One region of the Pseudomonas sp. HP_08 genome, then DNA from elsewhere that is predicted to be linked to it. Evidence: riboswitches for the same ligand, from Rfam matches in the RefSeq annotation. Region 1 holds a riboswitch; each other region holds the start of a gene.
The links. A riboswitch is a leader RNA that binds a small molecule or an ion and turns the genes downstream of it on or off. The one in region 1 is predicted to bind cobalamin.

Region 1 (4,207 bases):
GCGAGATCAGGATGATCCGTGCGTGTTGCAGCACCTCTTCGACATACAGGTCGACCGAGGCGTGGTTCTGCACCTGCATCGGGTTGGCCAGGCGCAGGCTCGGGTAATCATCGGGCAGTTGCTGCGCCGCCTCGGCCAGCAAGGCCAGGCTGGAGTCGCCGCTGCAGAGAATCACCAGCTCGGCGGGGGTTTGCCCGAGGTCGGCGATGCTGTCGTCCGGTACAAAACCACCGGGCTGGGTTCTCAGCAGGTGCATGGATCAGCCAGCCAGTGCCGCGTGCAGACGCGCTTCGAGAACGGCCGCGTCCAGTTCCTGGCCGATCAGCACCAGTTGCGTGGCGCGTTCTTCATCGGCGCGCCAGGCGCGGTCGAAATGCTTGTCGAAACGGGTGCCGACACCCTGCACCAGCAGGCGCATCGGTTTGCCGGGGATGGCCACAAAGCCTTTGACGCGCAGGATGCCGTACTCGACCACCAGTTGCGTCAGGGCCGCGAGCAGGCGTGCTTCGTCGGCTTCGGGCAGTTTGATCGAGATCGAGTCGAAGGCATCGTGATCATGGTCGTCGTGATCGTCGCCTTCGTGATGATCGTGGTGGGTCTTGCGCCCGTCGATGTGCAGCTCCGACTCGGCGCCCAGGCCCAGCAATACGCTCAGCGGCAGGCGGCCGTTGCTGGCTTCGATGACCTTGACCGCGGGCGGCAGCTCTTCGGCGACTTCAGCGCGCACCGCCGCCAGGCCTTCGGCGTCGATCATGTCGGCTTTATTGAGGATTACCAGATCGGCACTGGCCAGTTGATCAGCGAACAGCTCGTGCAGCGGCGATTCGTGGTCCAGGTTCGGGTCCAGCTTGCGCTGCGCGTCGACCTGATCCGGGTAAGCGGCGAAGGTGCCGGCCTTGACTGCCGGGCTGTCGACCACGGTGATGACCGCATCCACCGTGCAGGCATTGCGGATTTCCGGCCACTGGAAGGCCTGGACCAGCGGCTTGGGCAGCGCCAGGCCCGAGGTTTCAATCAGGATATGATCCAGGTCGCCACGGCGCTCGACCAGTTCGCGCATGACCGGGAAGAACTCTTCTTGCACGGTGCAGCACAGGCAGCCGTTGGCCAGCTCGAAGATACGGCCGCTGGCCTCTTCTTCAGTGCAGCCGATGGTGCATTGCTTGAGGATTTCACCGTCGATGCCCAGCTCGCCGAACTCGTTGACGATCACCGCGATGCGCCGGCCTTCGGCGTTGTCGAGCATGTGCCGCAGCAGCGTGGTTTTACCCGAGCCCAGAAAGCCGGTGACGATGGTGACGGGAAGCTTGGCGAGAGTTTTCATCGGATGCCCTTTGGCAATGCGGCGGGCAAGCAGGACGACCACCGCACGCCGTGCGCACAGTGCGAATCGCCACCGGATCACCCCGCCCGGTTGTAGTGAGAATTCGGTTGAGGCAGGTCTCCTGGCTGGCGGTGGCCTTGAAGGCATCCGGCGCGCCTTCCCGCTTGCGCAGTGGCTGTGCGACGAACATGACCGCTTACAGTTGCGGGGGCAGCTACGGCTTGACCGTATTCCCGTCTTAGCCTTGCCTGTACAGGTCAAGGAACCTCAAGGGCGCAAGGCTACGCAGTGGCCGCTGACAGGTCAATGTCGAGATTGACGTTGGCCGTGCCCCATGATCTTCTACACACCTTGTTACGGGTGCCCTTCACAGGGTGAAACGGGAAACCGGTGCTGCGTCTGTGTTTTTCAAGCGACGCAAAGTCCGGTGCTGCCCCCGCAACGGTAAGCGAGTGAGGAGTCAATCCACTGTGCCCTCGGGCATGGGAAGGCGATTCCTGGCAGATGCTCCAAGCATCCCTCGCGAGCCCGGAGACCGGCCCGCAATCGAATTCAGACACCCCGCGGTGGGCGGGCGCAGTCGATACCTGCCCGTGTTCGCTGGCCGGTGTCCGTGCGCATGCCTGCCCTTCACACCTGCCCTTCACTCAAGAGGCACGCAGCATGTCGATCATCAGCAGCAGCCATTCAGCCGCTACCCCCACGACCCTCAGCCAGCGCCTGACCGCCGCCATCGGCGCCGTTCTGCTCGGCTGCAGCCTGGTGTATTTCGCCGGCTTCTCGCACATCGATGCCGTGCACAACGCCGCGCACGACACCCGGCACAGCGCCGCCTTTCCTTGCCATTGAGACCTGAACCCATGTTCAAGCGAATTGTGCAGACAGCCGGTTTCAGCGGCCTGCTCGCGGCCCTGCTGTTGACCCTGGTGCAAAGCCTGTGGCTGACGCCGTTGATTCTTGAAGCAGAAACCTTCGAGCAGGCGCCTGCCGCTCAAGAGCATTCCCATGAGCCGGGCGCTGCTGCGCATGTGCATGAACACGACGAAGAAGCCTGGTCGCCGGAAGATGGCTGGCAGCGCCTGCTGTCGACCACCGGCGGCAACCTTGTGGTCGCCGTGGGTTTTGCCTTGATGCTGGCCGGGCTTTATACCCTGCGCGCACCGGGCAGCGCGGTTCAGGGGCTGTTCTGGGGACTGGCCGGGTTTGCGGTATTTGTTCTGGCACCCACGCTGGGATTGCCACCGGAATTGCCGGGCACCGCAGCGGCCGATCTTGGCCAGCGCCAGACCTGGTGGATTTCCACCGCCGCGGCAACGGCCGCCGGTCTTGCGCTGATCGTCTTCGGTCGAGGCGCACTGCTCAAGCTGCTGGGTGTTGCCTTGCTGGTGGTGCCGCACGTGATCGGCGCGCCACAGCCGGAGCAGCATTCCAGCCTGGCGCCTGAAGCACTGGAGTCGCAGTTTATCGTCGCCTCCCTGGTAACCAATGCACTGTTCTGGGCAGCATTGGGTGCGATCAGCGCCTGGCTGTTCCGTCGCGGCCGGCATGCCGGGCAATACTGATAGACCGTTGTTGGCGATCGGCCTGGGCTGCCAACAAGGCTGCCCGGCCGAGGTGCTGCTGGACCTGATCGAGCGCAGCCTGCATGAGTACGGCCTGAAGACCAGCGCGATCAGTGCGCTGACCTCTATCGACAGCAAGCGTGACGAACCAGGCCTGCGGCAACTGGCCGGGCAGCTTGGCTTGCCGCTGGTGTTTTTCAGTGCGGCGCAGTTGCAGGTAAATGAAGGCCAGTTGACCCATCGCTCGGCGCTCGCCTTCGAGCGCACCGGCTGTCATGGCGTTGCCGAAAGTGCCGCGCTGGCAATGGCCAGCCAGTTGAGCGGTGCCCCTTCCCGGCTGCTGATCGAGTACCGGAAAAACCGCCAGGCGACATTGGCCTTGGCAATCAGCCCATCAAGGGGCGGATAATGCCGGCTTTGATTCAAGCTTCCGGAGTGTTCATTGACTGTTTATTTCATCGGCGCCGGCCCCGGCGACCCGGAACTGATCACCGTCAAGGGCCAGCGTCTGATCCGTAGCTGCCCGGTGATTATTTATGCAGGTTCGCTGGTACCCATGGCGGTGCTGGAAGGCAATAACGCCCGTCAAGTGGTCAACAGTGCCGAGTTGCACCTCGAACAGATCGTCGCCTTGATGAAATCTGCTCATGCACAGGGCCTGGATGTCGCTCGTGTCCATTCCGGCGACCCGAGCCTGTATGGCGCCATTGGCGAGCAGATTCGCTGCCTGCGCGAGCTGGATATTCCGTTCCAGATCATCCCCGGCGTCACCGCGACAGCGGCGTGCGCGGCGTTGCTGGAAAGCGAGCTGACCCTGCCTGATATTGCCCAAAGCGTGATCCTGACCCGCTTTGCCGACAGCACCGAGATGCCTGCCGGTGAAGCACTCGGCGACCTGGCGCGGCACGGCACGACCATGGCGATTCACTTGGGGGTCAAGAATATCGGGCGGATTGTCGATGAGTTGCTGCCGCATTACGGCGCCGATTGCCCGATTGCCGTGGTGCATCGCGCCAGCTGGCCGGACCAGGATTGGGTGCTGGGCACGCTTGCGGACATTGAGCAGAAGGTAACGGCCAAAGGCTTCAGGCGTACGGCGTTGATTCTGGTTGGGCGGGTATTGGCAGCGGACAATTTTGCCGAGTCATCGCTGTACCGGGCGGGACACGCACATTTGTACAGGCCGTAGGAGCGCGCTTGCCCGCGACCGAGTGCGCAGCGCTCGCAAAATCTCGGAAACGCTGAAAATTTACGACTGCTAACGCAGCCGGTCGCGGGCAAGCGCGCTCCTACAGGGGAGCGCTGCTGCTTACTTAGTAGT
Region 2 (4,207 bases), on a different contig from region 1:
GCACGTTGCAGTTCTTCACCCAGGGCTTTGACCGCGTCAGCCGCATCATTCCGGTGTTCGCAGCCCTGCCGGCGTATCTGGCCAAGACCGTCACGCTGGGCGGCCTGATGCAGATTCGCAGTGCGTTCAGTGCGGTGCAGGGTTCGCTGAGCTGGCTGATCGACGTGTACCCGCGCTTGATGATGCTCAGCGCCGCAATCGAGCGGCTCGGGCAGTTTCAACAGGCCATCGCCACCACCCGCTGCCAGGTGTGCGAGTGCCCGCGCGGCTCGGTGTTGCGCCTGGACAACCTGCAAGTGCAGTTGCCCAACGGCAAGCCGCTGCTGAAAAACCTCAACCTGATCGCCACGCCCGGCCAGTGGCTGCGCATCGAAGGCCGCAGCGGGCTGGGCAAATCGACCTTGCTGCGCACCCTGCAAGGCTTGTGGCCGTGGTATCACGGCTGCTGGCAATTGCCGGGCGGCAGCAGCCTGTTGATTCCGCAACAGCCTTATCTGCCCAACCTGCCGCTGCGCCAGTTACTGGCCTACCCGGCCAGCGTCTGCCCGCCGGACGAGCGCCTGAGCGAAGCATTGCAACAGGTGGGTCTCGGCCACCTGGCGGGTCGCCTGGAGGCGCAATGCGAGTGGGCCCGCGAATTGTCGGGCGGTGAGCAACAGCGCCTGGGCATTGCCCGCGTCTTGTTGTATGCGCCGCAAACGTTGTACCTGGACGAAGCCACCAACCAGCTGGATGAGCCAAGCGCCTGCCAGTTGTTGACGACGGTGCGCCAGGCACTGCCCAACACGCTGGTGGTCGGCATTACCCACCAGCCCGGTGTGGCGCGGCTGTTTTCACGGACGCTGGATCTGGAGGGCGGGCAGCGACTTCGAGGTATGACATCTTCGTGAAAATATCTCGGCCTTTTGCCTCTTTATCGACTCCGGCATGCTGAAAAACGCAGAAAACCTATAAAATTCATCACACAACCTATTGACACGGGCCGCTGCACAGACGAATAATCGCCACCAAGTTGTATGACAACATATAAATAAAGCCCTAATAATTACAAAATCAGCAGGCCGTCATGACCATTATCCGCACCCGTGTCACGCGACTACCCGATCCTGTCCACGCCCTTCCGGGCGAAGAAAGACTCCCCGCGTATACGCAGCGCATCGGCTGAACCCCGAGCGCAGCACTTTCTTTTTTGGAGCAGTCGGGTGGCCAAGGGCACCCGTCGCAGCGTTCAGTAGTGGCGACTCTGTTCGGCTTGCTGTTGCTCATTTTCTTCATCAATCGGCACCGGCGCGTGAGGATTTCCCCATCGACATGGAACACCCTTCTCCCGCCTCGGGCCGTCGCTCCAACCTGACCCGGCAACTGGTCGCCGAGCTCTCGCGCAAAATTCGCGAGGGCGAGATCAGGAGCGGTGAAAAACTGCCGACCGAGCTGGCCATCAGTCGTGATAACGGCGTCAGCCGCACCGTGGTGCGCGAGGCCATGTCGCGTTTGCAGGCCGAAGGTCTGGTCGAGACCCGCCACGGCATCGGCACCTTTGTCGTCGATGCCTCGCAACCGCGCAGTGTCACCGCCGAGCAGCCACACCTCGGCAGCCGCCAGGACGCTGTCGCCATACTGGAACTGCGCCTGAGTGTGGAGCCGGAGGCCGCCGCCCTCGCCGCCCGGCGCCGCACTCCGGAACAACTTGAAGCCATTGCCCAGGCCCTGCACCGGTTGCAGGTGTGTGCCCGCCAGGGCGGCGACACGCTGCAGGCCGACTATGAGTTTCACCGCCAGATCGCCCTGTGCACCACCAACAGTTTTTTCACCGACGTGATGAATCAGTTGGGCAGCAGCATCCTGCCGCGCATCGGCACCGGCTTCGGCACTCAACCGGTGCTGGCCGATGCCCAGGACCCGGATGCCCAGAGCCGCGAGCAGGAGCAGATCTTCACCGCCATCCGCCATCAGGACAGCGACACGGCCCGCGCGGCGATGCGTCTGCATTTGATCAATTGCCTGCAACGGCTGGCGACAAACAATTAGCGACTTGCTGGTTGATCGTTTACCATGCCGCCCGTCGGTTTCCGAGAGGAACTAACAGGGAATTCGCAGGCCGTGCCCGCACGCGCCAACAACGAAACTGCCCCCGCAACTGTAGGCATCGAGCCGCTCCATTGAGGTCACTGGGTCAACCCGGGAAGGCCGGAGCAAGGCGTAGACGTGCCAGTCAGGAGACCTGCCGACACACACTTTTACTGACCGGCGGGGTGTCCGGGAAGGACATCCGCGCACGCCTGTCGGCCGTGTGTCTTGCTGCCTCCTGCCGGTCGGGAAGCGGCCGCGATGTATTTCCTGCCTGTACACTGCGCCCCGCTTTTGTACGAATGGAGATCGCCTTTCATGTCACTGCCCCGCCTGGCCACCCTGTTTGCTGCTCTGGGCTTTTCCGGCCTGAGCCTCGCCGCGCCCACTCAGTACCCGTTGACCCTGGAAAACTGCGGCATGCCGCTGACCTTCGCCAAGGCACCGGACAAGGCAGTGACCATCGGCCAGGCCGGCACCGAGATGTTCTATGAGCTGGGCCTGGGCGAGCGCCTGGCTGGCACGTCGTTGTGGTTCAACAATGTGCAGCCGCGCTTCAAGGAACAGAACGACAAGGTCGAGCGCCTGGCCGACAACGACCCAAGCTTTGAGGCGGTGATCGGCAAGCGTCCGGGGCTGGTGGCCGTGCAACTGGAATGGATGGTCGGCAAACAGGGCGTGGTCGGCACCCGCGAGCAGTTTCATGACCTGAAGATTCCGACCTACATCATGCCGTCCGACTGTGAAGGCAAGGACAACCTGGTCGGCGCCGACGGCACGCGCCTGGAGCCGTTTCGCATCGACACCATCTACAAGAGTGTCGAGCAACTGGCGCAGATCTTCGATGTTCAGGATCGCGGCGAGCAGGTGGTCAGCGAGCTGAAGGCACGGCTGGCCAAGGCTCTGGCCAACGTTGACCGCAACAAGGCCAAGGATGTGTCGGCGGTGTTCTGGTTCTCCAGCGCCGACCTTGATATCGACCCGTACGTGGCCGGCCGCAAGGGCATCCCGGACTTCATGCTCAACAGCCTGGGCATGCGCAATATCGTCGAGTCCGATGAAGAGTGGCCGACCGTTGGCTGGGAAACCATCGCCAAGGCCAACCCGAGCATTCTGGTGATCGCACGCATGGACCGTCGCCGCTTCCCGGCTGACGACTACACCCGAAAACTGGAATTTCTCAAGTCGGACCCGGTGACGCGCAACATGGACGCGGTGAAAAACGACCGCATCGTCATCATCGATGCCGACGCCATGCAGGCCAGCCTGCGCATGTTCACCGGCATCGAAGAACTGGCCGACGCCGCTGACCGGTTCAACAAATCCAAATGAAAATCCAGGTCGTGCTGGGCCATGTGCTGTGGGTGAGCGTCGTGCTGGTGCTGGCGGTGATCGCCGGCGCCGCCATCGGCGAAACCCGCATCAGCATGGAAGTGGTCTGGCAGATCCTGGCCAATAAACTGTGGAGCGCCGGTTACCCGGTCGACCCTATCGATGAAGGCATCATCTGGAATTACCGCCTGACCCGCGCCATCGTCGCTGCCGCCTGTGGCGCCGGCCTGGCGCTGTCGGGCGTGGTGTTGCAGTCGCTGCTGCGCAACCCGCTGGCCGAGCCTTACCTGCTGGGAATTTCGGCCGGCGCCTCGACCGGCGCGGTGCTGGTGGCGTTGCTGGGCCTGGGAGCCGGGGCGATTTCGTTATCGGCCGGCGCGTTTGTCGGCGCCATGGCGGCATTCGCGATGGTCACCCTGCTCGCCCGTTCTTCCCAGGGTTCCAGCGCCGCCGGGCACATCATTCTGGCGGGCATTGCCGGCTCGCAGTTGTTCAATGCCCTGACCTCGTTTTTGATCACCAAGTCGGCCAGTTCCGAACAGGCGCGCGGCATCATGTTCTGGCTGCTCGGCAACCTCAGCGGGGTGCGCTGGCATTCGGTATGGCTGGCGGTGCCGGTGGTGCTGGCCGGCCTGCTGGTGTGCATGTGGCATCGGCGGGCGCTGGATGCGTTCATGTTCGGCAGCGATTCGGCCGCCTCGCTGGGCATTCCGGTGCGCCGTGTGCAGGTGCTGCTGATTACCTGCGCGGCGTTGATTACGGCGGTGATGGTGTCGATTGTCGGCTCCATCGGTTTTGTCGGCCTGGT
Region 3 (4,207 bases), on a different contig from region 1:
CCGCCAGGCGCTTTTGCATCACGGCCTCGCCCGACAGCAAGCCGACAAGTTCGGCCCGTACGCCTTGCACATCGGTCAGTGCATCAAGCAGATACAGCATGCCGCCGCACTCGGCCAGAATCGGCTTGCCGGCCGCATGGTGGGCGGCAATGGCCGCGCGCATCGGCTGGTTGGCGCACAGCGTCACATGGTGCAACTCGGGATAGCCGCCGGGCAGGTACAGGCTGTCGGCGTCGGGCAGTTGCGTGTCATGGATCGGCGAAAAGAAGCTCAGCTCGGCGCCCATATTGCGCAGCAAATCAAGGCTGGCGCCGTAGGTAAAGGCAAACGCCTCGTCACGCGCGATGGCGATACGCACCCCGGCCAGCAGCGGCTCGACCGCTTGCGGCTCGGGGGCAGCAAAGCTGACCGGCGGCGGCAACGTGACTTCGCAGGTGCTGCCCAAGGCATGGGCGGCGGCGTCCAGGCGTGCATCCAGATCGTTCAGCTCGCTGGCCTGCACCAGCCCCAGGTGCCGGCTGGGCAACTCGATGCCGGTTTCGCGTGATAGCGCGCCGTACCAGCGCAGGCCTTCGGTCAGGCTGTTTTCCAGCAATTGCGCGTGGCGCACGGTGCCGACCCGGTTGGCCAGGACACCGGCAAACGGCAGGTCCGGTTGATAGCGCGCCAGCCCCAGTGCCAGCGCGCCGAAGGTCTGCGCCATGGCGGTGCCGTCGATCACGCCCAGCACCGGCACACCGAAGTGCCGTGCCAGATCGGCGCTGGACGGCGTGCCGTCGAACAGCCCCATCACGCCTTCAATCAGAATCAGATCGGCCTCGCTGGCCGCTTCCCACAACAGACGGCGGCTTTCTTCGGCACCGACCATCCACAGGTCGAGCTGATAAACCGGCGCACCGCTGGCGCGCTCCAGAATCATCGGATCAAGAAAGTCCGGCCCGCATTTGAAGACGCGCACCTTGCGTCCCTGGTTGCGATGCAAGCGGGCCAGGGCCGCCGTTACTGTGGTCTTGCCCTGCCCGGAAGCCGGGGCGGCAATCAATACAGCGGGGCATTGGCGTGCAGCGTCACTCACAGCTCGATGCCCTTTTGCGCACGAATGCCGGCCTGGAAGGCATGCTTGACCATGGCGATTTCCGACACGGTATCGGCCAGCTCGATCAGTTCGGGCTTGGCGCCGCGACCGGTGACCACCACGTGCTGCATGGGCGGGCGCGCCTGCAGGTCGCTCAGGACCTGATCCAGGTCCAGGTAGCCGTGCTTGAGGGCAATGTTGAGCTCATCGAGAATCACCAGGCCGATGGCCGGGTCACTGAGCAATTGCTTCGAGACTTCCCAGGCAGCCTCGGCGGCAGCGATGTCACGCTGGCGATCCTGGGTTTCCCAGGTAAAGCCTTCGCCCATCACGTGGTAGCGCACCTGCTCGGGAAAACGCCGGAAGAACAGCTCTTCGCCAGTGCTGTTGCGGCCCTTGATGAACTGCACCACGCCGCACTGCATGTCGTGCCCCATGGCGCGGGCAAGCATGCCGAACGCCGAGCTGCTTTTGCCCTTGCCGTTGCCGCTCAAGACCAGCAGCAAGCCGCATTCGTTGGGGGAGTTGGCAATACGCTCGTCAATAATGGCTTTTTTGCGCAGCATGCGCGCCAGATGGCGTTCGTCACGTTCGGGGGATTGGTTCATCTTCAGCTCTCCGCTGGGGGGCACGCGAAAGCAGACGACAGGACAGCATCGGGCCGCAGGCGCGTAACCCTGTGCAGAGCATCGCCCGCCGTGATGCTGTGAAAAAGTGACAGGCCGGTCTCCGGGCTCATGAGCGGGACATTGTCCCTGGCGGTGCGCCTTCCCGGGACAAACCCAGTGGCGTCGGACACAGCCTTGACTCATCTACCGTTGCGGGGGCAGCGCCGGAATCGGATGGCTCCTGACCGGCTTCCCTGTTTCACCTTGCCAATCAATGATTGCCAGGCACCTGAAACAAGCGGCGAAGGGTAGAGGGTTGGGCAAACAGCGTCAAACAGTATTGGGATTGAACCTCCCGAGCGGGCACTTCTCTACTCTTTAACCTCCTCTGGTTTTGCGAGATAACCCCGGCATGTTCAGACTCGACCCGCGTTACGCAATCATTCTGCTCACCGCTGGCGGCCTTGCAGCCTGTGGCGAAACCTCCAAGCTGCAAGTCGCCGACGGCTTCGGCCCTGATCCGCAATTGCCCGAGCCCAACAAGACCCTGATCCCGACGGTCAATATCGCTCCGGCCATCGGCTGGCCGGAAGGCGGCAAACCGGTCGCCGCACCGGGCACGCAAGTGGTGGCGTTCGCCGAGGGTCTGGACCATCCACGCTGGCTGTATGCGTTGCCCAATGGCGATGTGCTGGTGGCCGAGTCCAACGGGCCGGCCAAGGAAAGCTCGGGCCTGCGCGACTGGGTGTCGCAGAAGGTCATGAGCCGCGCCGGTGCCGGCGTGCCCAGCGCCAACCGCATCACCCTGCTGCGCGATGAAAACCGCGACGGCATCGCCGAGACCCGCTCGGTGTTGCTGGAAAACCTCAATTCGCCGTTCGGCATCACGCTGGTGGACAACACCTTATATGTGGCCGACACAGACCGCCTGATCAGTTTTCCATATGAAAGCGGCCAGACCCGCATCAGTGCAGCGGCCACCAAAGTCACTGACCTGCCCGGCGGCCCGCTTAATCACCACTGGACCAAGAACGTGATTGCCAGCAAAGACGGCAGCAAGCTGTATGTCACCGTCGGCTCCAACAGCAATGTCGGCGAAAACGGCATGGACCAGGAACAAGGCCGGGCCGCCATCTGGGAGGTGGACCGCGCCTCGGGCCAGAAACGCATCTTCGCTTCGGGCCTGCGCAATCCCAACGGCATGGACTGGGAACCTGTGACCGGCAAGTTGTGGACAGCGGTCAACGAGCGTGACGAGATCGGCAGCGATCTGGTGCCCGACTATGTGACCTCGGTGCAGGACGGCGGCTTTTATGGCTGGCCCTACAGTTATTACGGTCAGCATGTCGACAAGCGTGTCGAGCCGCAAAACCCGGAACTGGTCGCCAAGGCCATCGCGCCGGACTACGCGGTAGGCCCGCACACCGCTTCGCTGGGCCTGGTATTCGCTGACGGCAAAACCCTGGCCGCGCCATTCAATCAGGGTTTGTTCATCGGCCAGCACGGCTCATGGAACCGCAAGCCGCACAGTGGTTACAAGGTGGTGTTTATTCCGTTCAAGGACGGCAAGCCCGCTGGTCAACCGATCGATGTGCTGACAGGCTTTTTGAACAAGGAGGAAAAAGCCCAGGGTCGCCCGGTCGGCGTGATCAACGATCAGCGCGGTGGCTTGCTGGTGGCCGATGATGTAGGCAACAAGATCTGGCGGGTGACCTCAACGCAATGAGGCGGGAACCGGCCGCTGCAATCAGCGGCCGTTCTGTGCCAGGTTTTCCGGGTGGATAATGCGCTTGGCATTCAGATAGGCTTTCTGCCAATACGGCTTGCTCAGGCTGTCGAGCTTGACCGTGCCGCCCGTGGCCGGGGCATGCACGAAGCGGCCTTCGCCGACATAGATACCGGCATGCGATACCTGCGAGCCGCCTGAGGTGGCGAAAAACACCAGGTCGCCGGTCTGCAGCTGCTCGCGACCGACAGTGGGCGCATTCATCACGATCATGTCGCGCGTGGAGCGCGGCAGGCTGATGCCGGCCATGTCACGGTAGACATAACTGATCAGGCCACTGCAATCGAATCCGGAATCGGGGGTATTGCCGCCCCAGCGATACGGCGTACCCACCAGGCTAAAGGCGCGGAACAGCACGTCTTCGACAGCTGCCGAAGGCACGGTGGCAGGCGCGGCCAGTACAGGGCGCTGAACGATACGGGGTTGCGGGGGCGGCGGCGCGCTGGCACAGGCACCCAGCAGCGCAGCAAGGGAAATTACAGCCAGGCGCAATGTCATCGACATAACCACAACTTCTCCATCCGGATGCGGCCTAGTTGCCGAAAGCAAAAACCCGGTCAGAGACCGGGCATCACGTCATTTATGGCGTTTGATAGTAGCTGGTTTCACGCTGGTCGAGGTCATCGCAGTGGTTTGTACTTCACCGGCGGCGGGCGCCATGACCAAAGCACGCTTGGCCTCGATGAAAGTCTTGCTCCAGTACGAGTCGTCCAGGCTGTCGATACGCACCCCACCGCT

Region 2: linked by a shared signal. The riboswitch ahead of ACYAS9_RS29250 (ABC transporter substrate-binding protein) and the one ahead of ACYAS9_RS27755 (CbtB domain-containing protein) in region 1 are both predicted to bind cobalamin.
Region 3: linked by a shared signal. The riboswitch ahead of cobO (cob(I)yrinic acid a,c-diamide adenosyltransferase) and the one ahead of ACYAS9_RS27755 (CbtB domain-containing protein) in region 1 are both predicted to bind cobalamin.

Annotation. Positions count from the first base shown of each region.
Region 1 is NZ_JBTOQC010000051.1:270,309-274,515, reverse strand. Features, by position in the region: gene cobN (cobaltochelatase subunit CobN) at 1-256, opposite strand, end outside; gene cobW (cobalamin biosynthesis protein CobW) at 260-1,324, opposite strand; cobalamin riboswitch at 1,419-1,609, opposite strand; cobalamin riboswitch at 1,666-1,882, shown strand; gene ACYAS9_RS27755 (CbtB domain-containing protein) at 1,988-2,173, shown strand; gene ACYAS9_RS27750 (CbtA family protein) at 2,185-2,886, shown strand; gene ACYAS9_RS27745 (cobalamin biosynthesis protein) at 2,870-3,295, shown strand; gene cobM (precorrin-4 C(11)-methyltransferase) at 3,329-4,075, shown strand; gene nfuA (Fe-S biogenesis protein NfuA) at 4,200-4,207, opposite strand, start outside.
Region 2 is NZ_JBTOQC010000053.1:46,002-50,208, forward strand. Features, by position in the region: gene ACYAS9_RS29240 (ABC transporter ATP-binding protein/permease) at 1-890, shown strand, start outside; gene ACYAS9_RS29245 (FadR/GntR family transcriptional regulator) at 1,312-2,028, shown strand; cobalamin riboswitch at 2,047-2,243, shown strand; gene ACYAS9_RS29250 (ABC transporter substrate-binding protein) at 2,386-3,399, shown strand; gene ACYAS9_RS29255 (FecCD family ABC transporter permease) at 3,396-4,207, shown strand, end outside.
Region 3 is NZ_JBTOQC010000003.1:178,950-183,156, forward strand. Features, by position in the region: gene ACYAS9_RS04875 (cobyrinate a,c-diamide synthase) at 1-1,075, opposite strand, end outside; gene cobO (cob(I)yrinic acid a,c-diamide adenosyltransferase) at 1,072-1,683, opposite strand; cobalamin riboswitch at 1,779-1,991, opposite strand; gene ACYAS9_RS04885 (PQQ-dependent sugar dehydrogenase) at 2,096-3,409, shown strand; gene ACYAS9_RS04890 (C40 family peptidase) at 3,431-3,973, opposite strand; gene ACYAS9_RS04895 (C40 family peptidase) at 4,046-4,207, opposite strand, start outside.